DNA from 2 places in the Streptacidiphilus cavernicola genome. Region 1 is predicted to be linked to the other one. Evidence: predicted binding sites of a transcription regulator. Region 1 holds the regulator's gene; the other holds the start of a gene.

The links. Region 1 encodes HrcA, which represses chaperone genes, less so after heat shock. Its sites were predicted from a motif close to TTNGCACTCNGNNNNNCNGAGTGCNAA; they were not measured.
Region 2: a site for HrcA is predicted at 2,285-2,311, ahead of ACEZDE_RS01145 (FmdB family zinc ribbon protein). Genes of this name have one in related genera too.

The regions. Positions count from the first base shown of each region.
Region 1 covers NZ_JBHFAB010000004.1:203,703-209,944, forward strand. Annotated here, with positions in the region: gene ACEZDE_RS07280 (16S rRNA (uracil(1498)-N(3))-methyltransferase) at 45-794, opposite strand; gene dnaJ (molecular chaperone DnaJ) at 791-1,939, opposite strand; gene hrcA (heat-inducible transcriptional repressor HrcA) at 1,994-3,025, opposite strand; gene htpX (zinc metalloprotease HtpX) at 3,229-4,149, shown strand; gene pspAB (PspA-associated protein PspAB) at 4,228-4,812, shown strand; gene ACEZDE_RS07305 (DUF3097 domain-containing protein) at 4,809-5,639, shown strand; gene hemW (radical SAM family heme chaperone HemW) at 5,673-6,242, opposite strand, start outside.
Region 2 covers NZ_JBHFAB010000001.1:249,912-256,153, reverse strand. Annotated here, with positions in the region: gene ACEZDE_RS01160 (hypothetical protein) at 1-201, shown strand, start outside; gene ACEZDE_RS01155 (hypothetical protein) at 218-838, opposite strand; gene ACEZDE_RS01150 (S-methyl-5'-thioadenosine phosphorylase) at 1,055-1,933, opposite strand; gene ACEZDE_RS01145 (FmdB family zinc ribbon protein) at 1,947-2,273, opposite strand; gene ACEZDE_RS01140 (potassium/proton antiporter) at 2,397-3,983, opposite strand; gene ACEZDE_RS01135 (penicillin acylase family protein) at 4,135-6,242, shown strand, end outside.

The DNA.
Region 1 (6,242 bases):
CCATTCCGCTCGCAGCAGATCCGGAGCGGACGGCTGGTAGGCGGCTAGCCCCAGCGCCCGGTCCGGCCCAGCAGCAGCGCCCCGGCGGCGACCCCCGCGGTGGAGGTCCGCAGCACCGTGGAGCCGAGCCGGTACGGGGCCGCGCCGGCCTCGGCGAAGCGGGCCAGCTCGTCCGGGGAGACCCCGCCCTCGGGGCCGACCACCAGCACCAGCTCGCCCTGCTCCGGCAGCCCGGCGGAGGCCAGCGGCAGCGCGCCCTCCTCGTGCAGCACCGCGCCCAGCGCCGCGCCGGAGAGCAGCTCGGCGACCTGCCGGGTGCTCATCGGCTCGCGGACCACCGGGAAGCGCAGCCGCCTGGACTGCTTGCCGGCCTCCCGGGCGGTGGCCCGCCACTTGCCCAGCGCCTTCTGGCCCCGGTCGCCCTTCCACTGGGTGATGCAGCGCGAGGCCGCCCAGGGGACCACCTGGTCCACGCCGACCTCGGTCATCAGCTCGACCGCCAGCTCGCCGCGGTCGCCCTTGGGCAGCGCCTGCACCACCACCACCCGCAGCGTGGGCTCCGGTTCGGCCAGCGCCTCGGCGACCCGGACCTCCAGCGCCTCCTTGCCGACCACCTCGGCGACGGTCCCGGAGACCCCGAGCCCCTCGCCGTCGGTCAGCACCAGCTGCTCGCCCACGGCCAGCCGCCGCACCGCGACCGCGTGCCGCCCCTCGGCGCCGTCCAGCCGGACCAGCGCGCCGGGTACGGCGGCGGCCAGCGCCGCCGTACCGGCCACGAAGACCGGCGCGGTCATGTGCGGCCGTTGAAGGCGTCCTTGAGCCGGGAGAACAGCCCCTGCTGCCCCGGCTCGAAGGTGCCCTTGGGACGCTCCTCGCCGCGCAGCGCGGCGAGCCGCCGCAGCAGCTCCTCCTGCTCCGGGTCGAGCTTCCCGGGCGTCTGCACCTCGACGTGCACTATCAGGTCGCCGCGACCGCCGCCGCGCAGGTGGGTGATGCCGCGCCCGTGCAGCGGGATGGACTGCCCGGACTGGGTGCCGGGGCGGACGTCGATCTCGACCTGCCCGTCCAGGGTCTCCAGCGGGACCTTGGTGCCCAGCGCCGCCGCCGTCATCGGCAGGGTCACCGTGCAGTGCAGGTCGTCGCCGCGGCGCTGGAACACCTTGTGCGGGTTCTCGCTGATCTCGACGTAGAGGTCGCCGGCCGGGCCACCGCCGGGGCCGACCTCGCCCTCGCCCGCGAGCTGGATCCGGGTGCCGTTGTCCACGCCGGCCGGGATCTTCACGGTCAGCGTGCGCCGGGCGCGGACCCGGCCGTCGCCGGCGCACTCCGGGCAGGGGGTGGGCACGACCGTGCCGAAGCCCTGGCACTGCGGGCACGGGCGCGAGGTCATCACCTGGCCCAGGAAGGACCGGGTGACCTGGGACACCTCGCCGCGTCCGCGGCACATGTCGCAGGTCTGCGCGGAGGTGCCGGGGGCCGCGCCCTCGCCGTTGCAGGTGGTGCAGACGACGGCGGTGTCGACCTGGATGTCCTTGGTGGTGCCGAACGCGGCCTCTTCGAGGTCGATGTCGATCCGGATCATCGCGTCCTGGCCGCGCCGGGTCCGCGAGCGCGGACCGCGCTGCCCGCCGCCGGCCGCGCCGAAGAAGGCGTCCATGATGTCGCTGAAGCCGAAGCCCGCGCCGGTGCCGAAGCCGCCGGGGCCCGCCCCGCCGCCGTTCGCCGACAGCGGATCGCCGCCGAGGTCGTAGACCTGCCGCTTGTTGGGGTCGGAGAGGACCTCGTAGGCGGCGTTGATCTCCTTGAACCGCTCCTGGGTCTTCGGGTCGGGGTTCACATCAGGGTGGAGTTCTCTCGCCAGCCGGCGGAACGCCTTCTTGATCTCGTCCTGACCCGCGTCACGCCGGACGCCGAGTACCGCGTAGTAGTCCGTGGCCACCAAAATGCTCCGCTTGTTTCTATTCGCGCCGACGTTCCCGACACCGCTGTAAGGCTAAGACGCGGCCAGGATCTGGCCGACGTACCGTGCAACCGCCCGGACCGCGCCCATCGTTCCCGGGTAGTCCATCCGCGTCGGCCCGAGCACCCCCAGTTTGGCGACGGTCTCGTCGCCCGAACCGTAGCCCACCGACACGACCGACGTGGAATTGAGCCCCTCGTAGGCGTTCTCGTGGCCGATGCGGACCATCATGCCCGCGTCGGCGGTCTCCCCGAGCAGCTTCAGCAGGACCACCTGCTCCTCCAGGGCCTCCAGCACGGGGGCGATGGTGAGCGGGAAGTCGTGCGGGAAGCGGGTCAGGTTGGCCGAGCCGCCGATCACGATCCGCTCCTCGGTCTGCTCCGCGAGCGCCTCGAACAGCGTGGTCAGCACCGCCGTGACGGAGCCCCGGTCCTCGCGTTCGAACGCCTCGGGCAGGTCCTGCACCAGCGTCGGCACCTCGGCGAACCGCTGGTTCGCGGCCCGGGAGTTGAGCCTGCTGCGGAGGTCGGCGAGCACCGTCTCGCCGACCGGGGCCGGGCAGTCGATCAGCCGCTGCTCGACCCGGCCGGTGTCGGTGATCAGCACCAGCATCACCCGGGTCGGCGTCAACGCGACGAGCTCCACGTGCCGCACGGTCGAACGGGAGAGCGAGGGGTACTGCACTACCGCGACCTGCCGGGTCAGCTGCGCCAGCAGCCGCACCGTGCGGGCCACCACGTCGTCCAGGTCCACCGCGTGGTCCAGGAAGCTGCCGATGGCCCGGCGCTCGGGCGCGGACAACGGCTTGACCTCGGTCAGCCGGTCCACGAACAGCCGGTAGCCCTTGTCGGTGGGCACCCGCCCGGCGCTGGTGTGCGGCTGGTGGATGTAGCCCTCGTCCTCCAGCGTCGCCATGTCGTTACGCACCGTGGCCGGCGACACGCCGAGGTTGTGCCGTTCCACCAGGGCCTTGGAACCGACCGGCTCCTCCGTCCCGACGTAGTCCTGGACGATGGCGCGCAGCACCGCCAGCTTGCGGTCGTCGAGCTTGCGCTCCTCATGCACGGGCCACGCACCTCCTGCCTCGGGGACTGGCACTGGGACTGGCATCCGGACTGGCACTCCGGCCGAACGAGTGCCAACGCCTGTTCGGCCAGTGTAAGCCGCGAGGCTACGCCACCGGAACGCCGGAGCCGTCCCGTACGTACCTGTTGGTAGGCCTTACAAGGCAGAATTGCAGGACAGGTCCTTTCTTGAGGAGTGGCACCATGCCCCGAACACGCTTCGCACCCGACCGCGGTCTCACCAGCCGGATGCTGCTGACGATGTTCTTCATCGGCCTCCTCTACGTCGTCTTCGTGGGCGCGCTGCTGGTGTTCCTGAAGGGGGCCTGGCTGATCATCGTGATCATCGCGGGCGGCCTGTTCGTCGCGCAGTTCTGGTTCAGCGACCGGATCGCCGCCTTCAGCATGGGCGCCAGGGAGGTCTCCGCCCAGGACTATCCGGAGCTGCACGGCACGGTCGACCGGCTGTGCGCCCTCGCCGACATGCAGAAGCCCAAGGTGGCGGTCGCCCAGAGTGACATTCCCAACGCCTTCGCCACCGGCCGCAACGAGAAGAACGCCGTGGTCTGCGTCACCACCGGGCTGCTGCGGCGGCTGGAGCCGGAGGAGCTGGAGGGCGTCCTGGCGCACGAGCTGTCGCACGTGGCGCACCGGGACGTGATGGTGATGACCATCGCCGGCTTCCTCGGCGTGCTGACCGGTGTGCTGACCCGGGTCGGGCTGCAGGCCGGCCTGTTCGGCGGCTTCAGCAGCCGGGACAACCGGGACGGCGACAACACCGGGATGATGCTGCTGGTCGTGATCGCGGTCAGCGCCGTCGCCTACACCATCAGCTTCCTGCTGACCCGGCTGCTGTCCCGCTACCGCGAGCTGTCCGCCGACCGCTCGGCCGCGCTGCTGACCGGGCGCCCCTCGGCGCTGGCCTCGGCGCTGACCAAGGTGAGCGGGCAGATGGCCTCGATCCCGACCGAGGACCTGCGCCGGGCGCAGCCGTTCAACGCCTTCTACTTCGCCCCTGCGGTCTCCGCGCGGGCCGCGGCCAGCCAGATGCTGTCCACCCACCCGTCGCTGCAGCAGCGGCTGGACCAGCTGGGCCGGATCTCCGCCGAGCTGGGCCGCCCGTAGGCTCCGGCCCGTAGTCTTCCGTCCTCTCTTCTTCCGTTCGACTCTTCCTCCGTTCGACGCCTACCGAGGAGTGACCCCATGGGGTTCCTGGACGCCCTGCTCGGCCACACCAAGCCGGTCAAACCCGACCTCGACCAGCTGTTCGGGCTGCCCTCGGCGGCGGTCACGCTGGAGGCCGCCGCCGACTTCAGGCCGACCGGCACCGGCTCGGTCTGCTTCTCCGCCGTCGAGGGCGGCGCCTTCGCCCAGGTCCAGCAGGACGTCCAGGCACTGCTGGACGCGGACGCCGGACGCGCGGGCGTGCCGATCGAGTCGAGCCGCGACTCCTACGGCTACACCTGGCTGACCGCCCGTCAGCCGGCCGAGGACATCGTCTCCCTGGTCAACGACGTGCACGCGGTGAACTCGGCCCTGGAGAGCACCGGCTTCGGCCCGCAACTGCTGTGCTCCCTGGTCAACTTCAGCGACCACCAGGGGCGGGCGCTGGCCCTGGTCTACCTCTACAAGCGGGGCACCTTCTACCCGTTCGCCCCGGTACCGGGCGCGGGCGAGAAGCGTGACAACGCGCTGGAGCTGCAGATCAAGGCGATGCTCGGGAACGACCTGCGGGTCGAGCAGGACCTGACCCGCTGGTTCCCGGTCTGGGGAGCGCCCGGCCTGTGACCCGTTCCTACGGCCCCGACCTCACCCCGCCCTGGAAGCGCTCGGTTCCCGCGCCCGAGGTGCCCGCCGAGCGGGATCTGGTGGTGGAGGAGGTCGGCACCGGATTCTGCGGCGCGGTGGTGCGCTGCGAGAAGACCGCCGAGGGCTTCACCGTCACGTTGGAGGACCGGCACCGTCGGCACCGGGTCTTTCCGATGACCCCGAGCGGCTTCCTGCTGGACGGCAAGCCGGTCACCCTGGTCCGCCCCGGCTCGGTCGCCCCGCCGGTCCCGGTCGCCCGCACCCGCACCGCCTCGGGCTCGGTCGCGGTGCAGGGCGTGCGGGCCCGGGTCGCGCTGCCCAGCCGGATCTACGTCGAGGGCCGGCACGACGCCGAGCTGGTGGAGCGGGTCTGGGGGGACGACCTGCGGATCGAGGGCGTGGTGGTGGAGTACCTGGAGGGGATCGACGACCTCCCGGCGATCGTGAAGGACTTCGCGCCGGAGCCGGGACGGCGGCTCGGGGTGCTGGTGGACCACCTGGTCCCCGGCTCCAAGGAGTCGCGGATCGCGGCGCAGGTCGGCGGCGCGGACGTGCTGGTGGTCGGGCACCCCTACATCGACGTCTGGGCGGCGGTGAAGCCGTCCTCGGTCGGCATCCCCGGCTGGCCGGAGGTGCCGCGCGGCGAGGAGTGGAAGGAGGGGGTCTGCCGCAGGCTGGGCTGGCCGGTGGACACTCCCGCCGCCTGGAAGCGCATCCTGGCCTCGGTGGACTCCTTCAAGGACCTCGACCCGGCGCTGCTCGGCCGGGTCGAGGAACTGATCGACTTCGTCACCGCACCGGGCTAGCGGGTCCGGGCCGGCGAAGCCGACGGGGCCCGGCTAGTCGACCAGGTCGCGGACCACCGCGTCGGCCAGCAGCCGGCCGCGCAGCGTCAGCACCGCCCGGCCCGCGGCGTAGGGCCCGGGGTCGAGCAGGCCGTCGGCCAGGGCCCGGTCCGCGGCCTTGCGGCCGGTCTCGTGCAGCAGTTCCAGCGGGCAGCCGTCGGCCAGCCGCAGTTCCAGCAGGATGCGCTCGACCCTGCGGTCCTCCGCCGACAGCCGCTCGCGCCCCTGGGCGGGGGTACGGCCCTCGGCCAGCGCCTGCGCGTACGCGGCCGGGTGCTTGGCGTTCCACCAGCGGACGCCGCCGACGTGGCTGTGCGCGCCGGGGCCGGCGCCCCACCAGTCCGCGCCGGTCCAGTACAGCTCGTTGTGGCGGCAGCGGGCGGCCGGGCCGGTGGCCCAGTTGGAGACCTCGTACCAGTGCAGCCCGGCCGCGCCGAGCAGCTCCTCGGCGATCAGGTAGCGGTCGGCGTGGACGTCGTCGTCGGTCATCGGGAGCTCGCCGCGGCGGATCCGCGCGGCCAGCTTCGTCCCCTCCTCCACGATCAGGGCGTAGGCCGAGACGTG
Region 2 (6,242 bases), on a different contig from region 1:
GCCATGACCCCCGAGGCCGAGGTGCCCGGGGCTGTGGTGCGCCAGGCCGCGGCGTCGACGGGGCGTCCCGGGCTGGTCTTCGACGACCCGCTGAACCGGCCGAGCCGTGACGACACGGACCGCGGCTGGGGCGGGGACGCCGAGTCCGGCCGGGACGAGGCGTGGTACCGCCGCGAGACGCCGCCGCACCACGGCGGCTGAGCGGCGGCGCCGCCGCTCAGCGGCATGGCTCGCCCGGCAGGAGGGGCCCGCACTGGTGCCCGGCGTCCGCCGAGGTGCGGAGCGGGGCCGGGGCGGAGAAGCGCAGCGTGCCCGCGGCCAGGGTGGTCGCTGCGACCATCAGCCCGGCCGCGATCGGGCCCGGCCTTCGGCGTACGGCGGCGGGGAGGCGGTGCCGCCCGCCACCGGCCCTGATCGGCGGGAACGGCCCGACCGTACGCCGCGGCGGCACCGAGAGGCCGTCGCCCGGCTGCGAGGCGGGGCCGGGGGCCACCACGGGCCGGGTGTCGAACGCGGGGGCGGGAGCAGGGGCGGGAGCTGGAACCGGGGCGGGGGACAGTGTGGCGGGGGACGGTGCGTGGGCGGCGGAGGCCGCCGTCCCGGCCGACTCCGCCCCGGAGGCTTCCAGGGTGTCGACGTCCCAGCCCTTGTCGTCCCAGATTCGGTCGTCCCAGGTCTCCGTCACCGACTCCGTGGCCGTCCACAGCGGGTCGGTCGCGGACTCGGCGGCTCGGTCCGCGGTAGCGGTAGGGGCGGTGTCGCGGCCGGGGGTGGGGCGGAGGGAGTGCGCACGATGCCGGTTCACGTGCCGGACCGGGCTGTCGATCATTGCGGACATGGCTGGTCACCACCTGCGGATACGGAAAGCGCGGGAAGGGGGAGCCGCACCGGCCGGAGCCGGTGGGGCTGTCTCCCACCCTGGCCCGTTCCGCAAGCCGGATCAGCCCCGGAGCCGTGGTCTGTGGACAACTCGGGGGCTGTGGAAAACTCCGTCGCCCGGAAGAGGTAGAAGCACCCCTCCGACGTTGACGGATCAGAGCCGTTGACGGGTGGATCAGAACCCCAGGCCGGTCTCCAGGCCGTCCAGCGCGTGCGAGCAGACGCAGTCCCGCTCCGCCGTGGCCGGCAGTCCCGCCACCGCGCCGTGCAGCACCCCGCGCAGGCGGTCGATGCTCCCGGCGAACACCCGCAGCACCTCGGTGTGGGTCACCCCCTCGCCGGTCTCCACGCCCGCGTCCAGATCGGTCACCACGGCGATGGAGGTGTAGCAGAGCCCCAGCTCCCGGGCCAGCACGGCTTCCGGGTGGCCGGTCATGCCGACCACGGACCAGCCCTGCGCCCCGTACCAGCGGGACTCGGCCCGGGTGGAGAAGCGCGGGCCCTCGATCACCACCAGGGTGCCGCCGTCCACCGGCTCCCAGCCCGCCGCGCCCGCGGCCTTGACCGCGACCGCGCGTCCGGCCGGGCAGTACGGGTCGGCGGCGGAGACGTGCACCACCTCGGGCACCGCCCCGTCCGCGCGCGGCACGCCGTCGTAGAAGGTCTGGGTGCGGCCGGAGGTGCGGTCCACGAACTGGTCCGGGACGAGCAGGGTGCCGGGGCCGTGCTCGGCCCGCAGCCCGCCGGTGGCGCAGGGGCCCAGCACCTGGCGCACGCCCAGCGAGCGCAGCGCCCAGAGGTTGGCCCGGTAGTTGATCCGGTGCGGCGGGATCCGGTGCTCACGGCCGTGCCGGGGCAGGAAGGCGACCTGCCGCCCGGCCATCGCGCCGACGAAGAGCGAGTCGCTCGGCGGCCCGTACGGCGTGTCGACGGACACCTCGACGAGGTCGTCCACAAGCGCGTACAGGCCGGTGCCGCCGATCACGCCGATCTCGGCGGCGGGGAGACCGGCGGCGGAGGTGCCGTGCTGAGGGTTCGTCATGACCCGCAGCATACGAAACGCGGGATCAGGCGGAGGTGCTCGATCCGCTCCCGGCCTTCGGGGCCGAGGGCGCCGAGGAGGTCGACGCAGGTGCGGGCGTCGAGGAGGACGTCGTGGACGGGGTCGACGACGACTCGCCGGCCGGCTTGGCCGCGCTCACCGTGCTGCTCGACGAGGAGCGGCTGTCGGTGCGGTAGAAGCCGCTGCCCTTGAACACCACGCCGACGGCGGAGTAGATCTTGCGCAGCCTGCCGGTGCAGCTGGGGCAGACCGTGAGGGCGTCGTCGGTGAACTTCTGGACGGCCTCGAGCCCGTTGCCGCACTCGGTGCACTGGTACTGGTACGTCGGCACTGTGTTTCCTCCTGGCACTCTCGCCTGATGAGTGCTAACGACGGTCAATGATGCGGTATTCCACGGCGATAGTCCACCGTGCCCTCTGTGAGCTGTGACGACGAGCTGTGACGACGCCCGGTCTCAGTACTCGCTCCTGCGCTCCAGCCAGCCGGCCAGCTTGCCGGCCCGGTCGACCGCCCGGAGCCGCCGTTCGGCCCGGTCCTTGACCTGGTCGGTCGCGACGACCAGCAGGTCGTCGTCGGGGCGCAGCACGGTCGTCGGCCCCGGGACGAAGCTGGAACCGTCCCGGACCACCAGGGTCACCGCCGCGCCCTTGGGCAGCCGCAGTTCGGCGATCTCGACTCCGGCCAGCCGCGAGCCGGGCGCCAGGGTCAGCGACAGCAGGTGTCCGTGCAGCCGTTCCAGCGGGGCGGACTCGACGTCCAGCCTGCCGGCGCGCGCGGGGTCGCCGATACCGAGGTTACGTGCCACCCAGGGCAGGGTGGGGCCCTGGAGCAGGGTGAACATCACCACAAGCAGGAAGACCGTGTTGAAGAGTTGGTCTGCTCCGGGCACGTCGGCGACCACCGGGATGGTGGCGAGCACGATCGGCACCGCGCCGCGCAGCCCGGCCCAGGACAGCAGGGCCTGTTCGCGCCAGGCGATCCGGAACGGCGTCATGGTGAGCAGCACTGACATCGGCCGGGCCAGCAGCACCAGCACCAGGCCGACCACCAGCGCCGGGACCAGCGCGTGCAGCATGGTGTGCGGGTTGACCAGCAGTCCGAGCAGCACGAACATGCCGATCTGGGCGATCCAGGCCAGGCCCTCGGTGAAGCCCCGGGTGGCGGGCCCGTGCGGCAGTCGGGAGTTGCCCAGCACCAGGGCGCAGATGTAGACGGCGAGGAAGCCGGAGCCGTCCAGCAGCGCTCCGCCCGCGTAGGCGAACAGGGTCAGCGCGACCACGGCGATGGGGTAGAGGCCGGACGAGGGCAGCGCGACCCGGCGCAGCGCCAGCGCGCCCAGCCGGCCGACCGCGAGGCCCAGCACCAGGCCGATGGCCAGTTGCGCCACGATCGAGCCGAGCAGCACGTACCAGGTGTCGACGGGTCCGGTGGTGGCGAAGGCGACGACCAGGATCACCACCGGGGCGTCGTTGAACCCCGACTCCGCCTCCAGCAGGCCGCTGAGCCGGGACGGCAGCGGCACCCGGCGCAGCACCGAGAAGACGGCGGCGGCGTCGGTGGACGAGACGACCGCGCCGAGCAGCAGCGAGAGCCGCCAGTCGGCGCCGGTGAGCAGGTGCGCCCCGGTGGCGGTCACTGCGACGCTGACGCCGGTGCCGACGGTGGCCAGCACCGCCGCCGCGGGGACGCTGGGGCGGATCGAGGTCCAGGAGGTGCTGAGCCCGCCCTCGGCGAGGATCACCACCAGCGCGGCATAGCCCAGGACCTGGGTCAACGAGGCGTCGTCGAAGGCTATGCCGAGCCCGTCCTGGCCGAGGGCGACCCCGATGCCGAGGTAGAGCAGCAGGCTCGGCAGCGCGCTCCGGGAGGCGAGGCGTACGGCGACGACGGCGACCAGCAGGATGACGGAGAACGCGAGCAGCAGGGTGTCGAGATGGTGAACGGTCACGCAGGGGCACCTCACGGCAGGATGGCAGGGGGACGGAGGAGACGGCAGGGGACAGCAGGAGACGTCGGAGGGGACGGTTGCTCGGGGCAACATTTTACCTGGTCTTGGTATTGCAGGGTAAGACGTGAAGGATGGGGCAGGTCGCGAGCTCTGTACCAGTCGTAGCCGATTCCGGATCAGGTGTTAGCGTCGGCTCCGCCGCACCGCACGGCGGCGGACGAGCCCCTGCCCCACAAGGACCCTGATGCCCCGCACCAAGAAGTTCCGCCGGCTCCGACTGCTGGTGATCCTGCTCGCGTTGCTGCTGGTCGTCGGCGCAGCACTCGGCGGCTGGCTGGGGGTGAGGACGGTCAGGTCCTCGTTCCCGCAGACCACCGGCACGCTCCAACTGGCCGGGCTGTCCGGCCCGGTCACGGTCACCCGCGACAGCAAGGGCATCCCGCAGATCTACGCGAACACCCCGGCCGACCTGTTCATGGCGCAGGGCTTCGTCCAGGCCCAGGACCGCTTCTGGCAGATGGACGTCGACCGGCACATCACCTCGGGCACGCTCTCCTCGATGTTCGGCAAGGGGCAGGTGGAGACCGACACCTTCATCCAGACCATGGACTGGCGCGGGGTCGCGCAGAAGGAGTACGACACCCAGCTCGACACCGCCACCAAGCAGTACCTGACGGCGTTCTCGGCCGGCGTCAACGCCTGGCTCGGCCAGCACCCGGGCGGGGCCGGGGCCTCGCTGGAGTACGCGCTGCTCGGCACCGCCTACAGCGGCTACAAGCCGGCCCCGTGGACCCCGGTGGACTCGGTGTCCTGGCTGAAGGCGATGGCCTGGGACCTCAGCGGCAACATGCAGCAGGAGATCGACCGCTCGCTGCTCTCGCAGAGCCTGAGCAAGCAGCAGATCGCCCAGCTCTACCCCGACTACCCGTACAGCACCAACGGGACGATCCTGAAGACCGGGACGGTCAAGGGCGCTGGCACCCCGCAGGCGGTCTACACCCCGGCCGACGGCGACGTGGCGTCCGGTTCCGGTTCGTCGGGCTCTCCGGGCTCCTCCGGTCCGAACGGAAGCGGCGCGGCGGCCGGGACCAACGCCGGCTACCGGAGCGGCGGGACGACGGTCCAGGGGCTGAACCAGGCCGCGACCCAGCTCGCCGCCAACGTCGACAGCGTGCCCGCGCTGCTGGGCACCCCGGGGCAGGGCATCGGCTCCAACTCCTGGGTGGTGTCCGGCGAGCACACCACCACCGGCAAGCCGCTGCTGGCCAACGACCCGCACCTGGGCCCGGGGATGCCGTCGATCTGGTACCAGATGGGGCTGCACTGCACCACCGTCAGCGCCGCCTGCCCGTACGACGTCACCGGCTACACCTTCGCCGGGATGCCCGGCGTGGTGATCGGCCACAACCAGGACATCGCCTGGGGCTTCACCAACCTCGGCGCCGACGTCCAGGACCTCTACCTGGAGCAGGTCACCGGCCCCGACACCTACCTGCTGGACGGCAAGGAGCAGAAGTTCACCACCCGTCAGGTGGTGCTGAAGGTGGCCGGGGGGCCGGACCAGACCGTCACCGTGCGCAGCACCGCCGACGGCATGCCGATCATCTCCGACCACAGCACCGAGGAGCAGAACGTCGGCCAGGACGCCCCGGTCGGCGGTGACGCCCCGGCCCGCGGCGGCGGCTACGCCATCGCGCTGAAGTGGACCGCACTGGACCCCGCGCTCTCCGGCCGCACCATGAACGCCGTGTTCGAGCTGGACCGGGCCAAGGACTTCGCCGGGTTCCGGGCCGCCGCCCAGGACTTCGCGGTGCCCTCGCAGAACCTGATCTACGCCGACACCCAGGGCAACATCGGCTACCAGGCGCCGGGCCAGATCCCGATCCGCGCCACCGGCGACGACGGCACCTATCCCGAGCCGGGCTGGGACTCCGCGTACCGGTGGAAGGGCATGATCCCGCAGAAGGCGCTGCCCTACGTGGAGAACCCGGCGGCCGGCTACATCGTCACCGCCAACCAGGCGCTGGTGGACCGCAGCTACCCCTACGAACTGACCGACGACTGGGGCTACGGCACCCGGGCCAAGCAGATCACCAGCCTGATCACCTCCAAGCTGAAGAACGACGGCCGGATCTCGCCCGACGACATGCAGCAGATGCAGCTGGACGACACCAGCACCATGGCGACCACGCTGGTGCCGATGCTGCTCAAGGTGAAGCTCCCGGCCGACTACGACAAGCCCTACTACACCGACGCGCTGCAGCTGTTGAAGGACTGGAACGACAAGCAGGACTCCGGCTCCGCCGCCGCCGCGTACTACAACGCGGTCTGGAGCAACCTGCTCCACCTGGC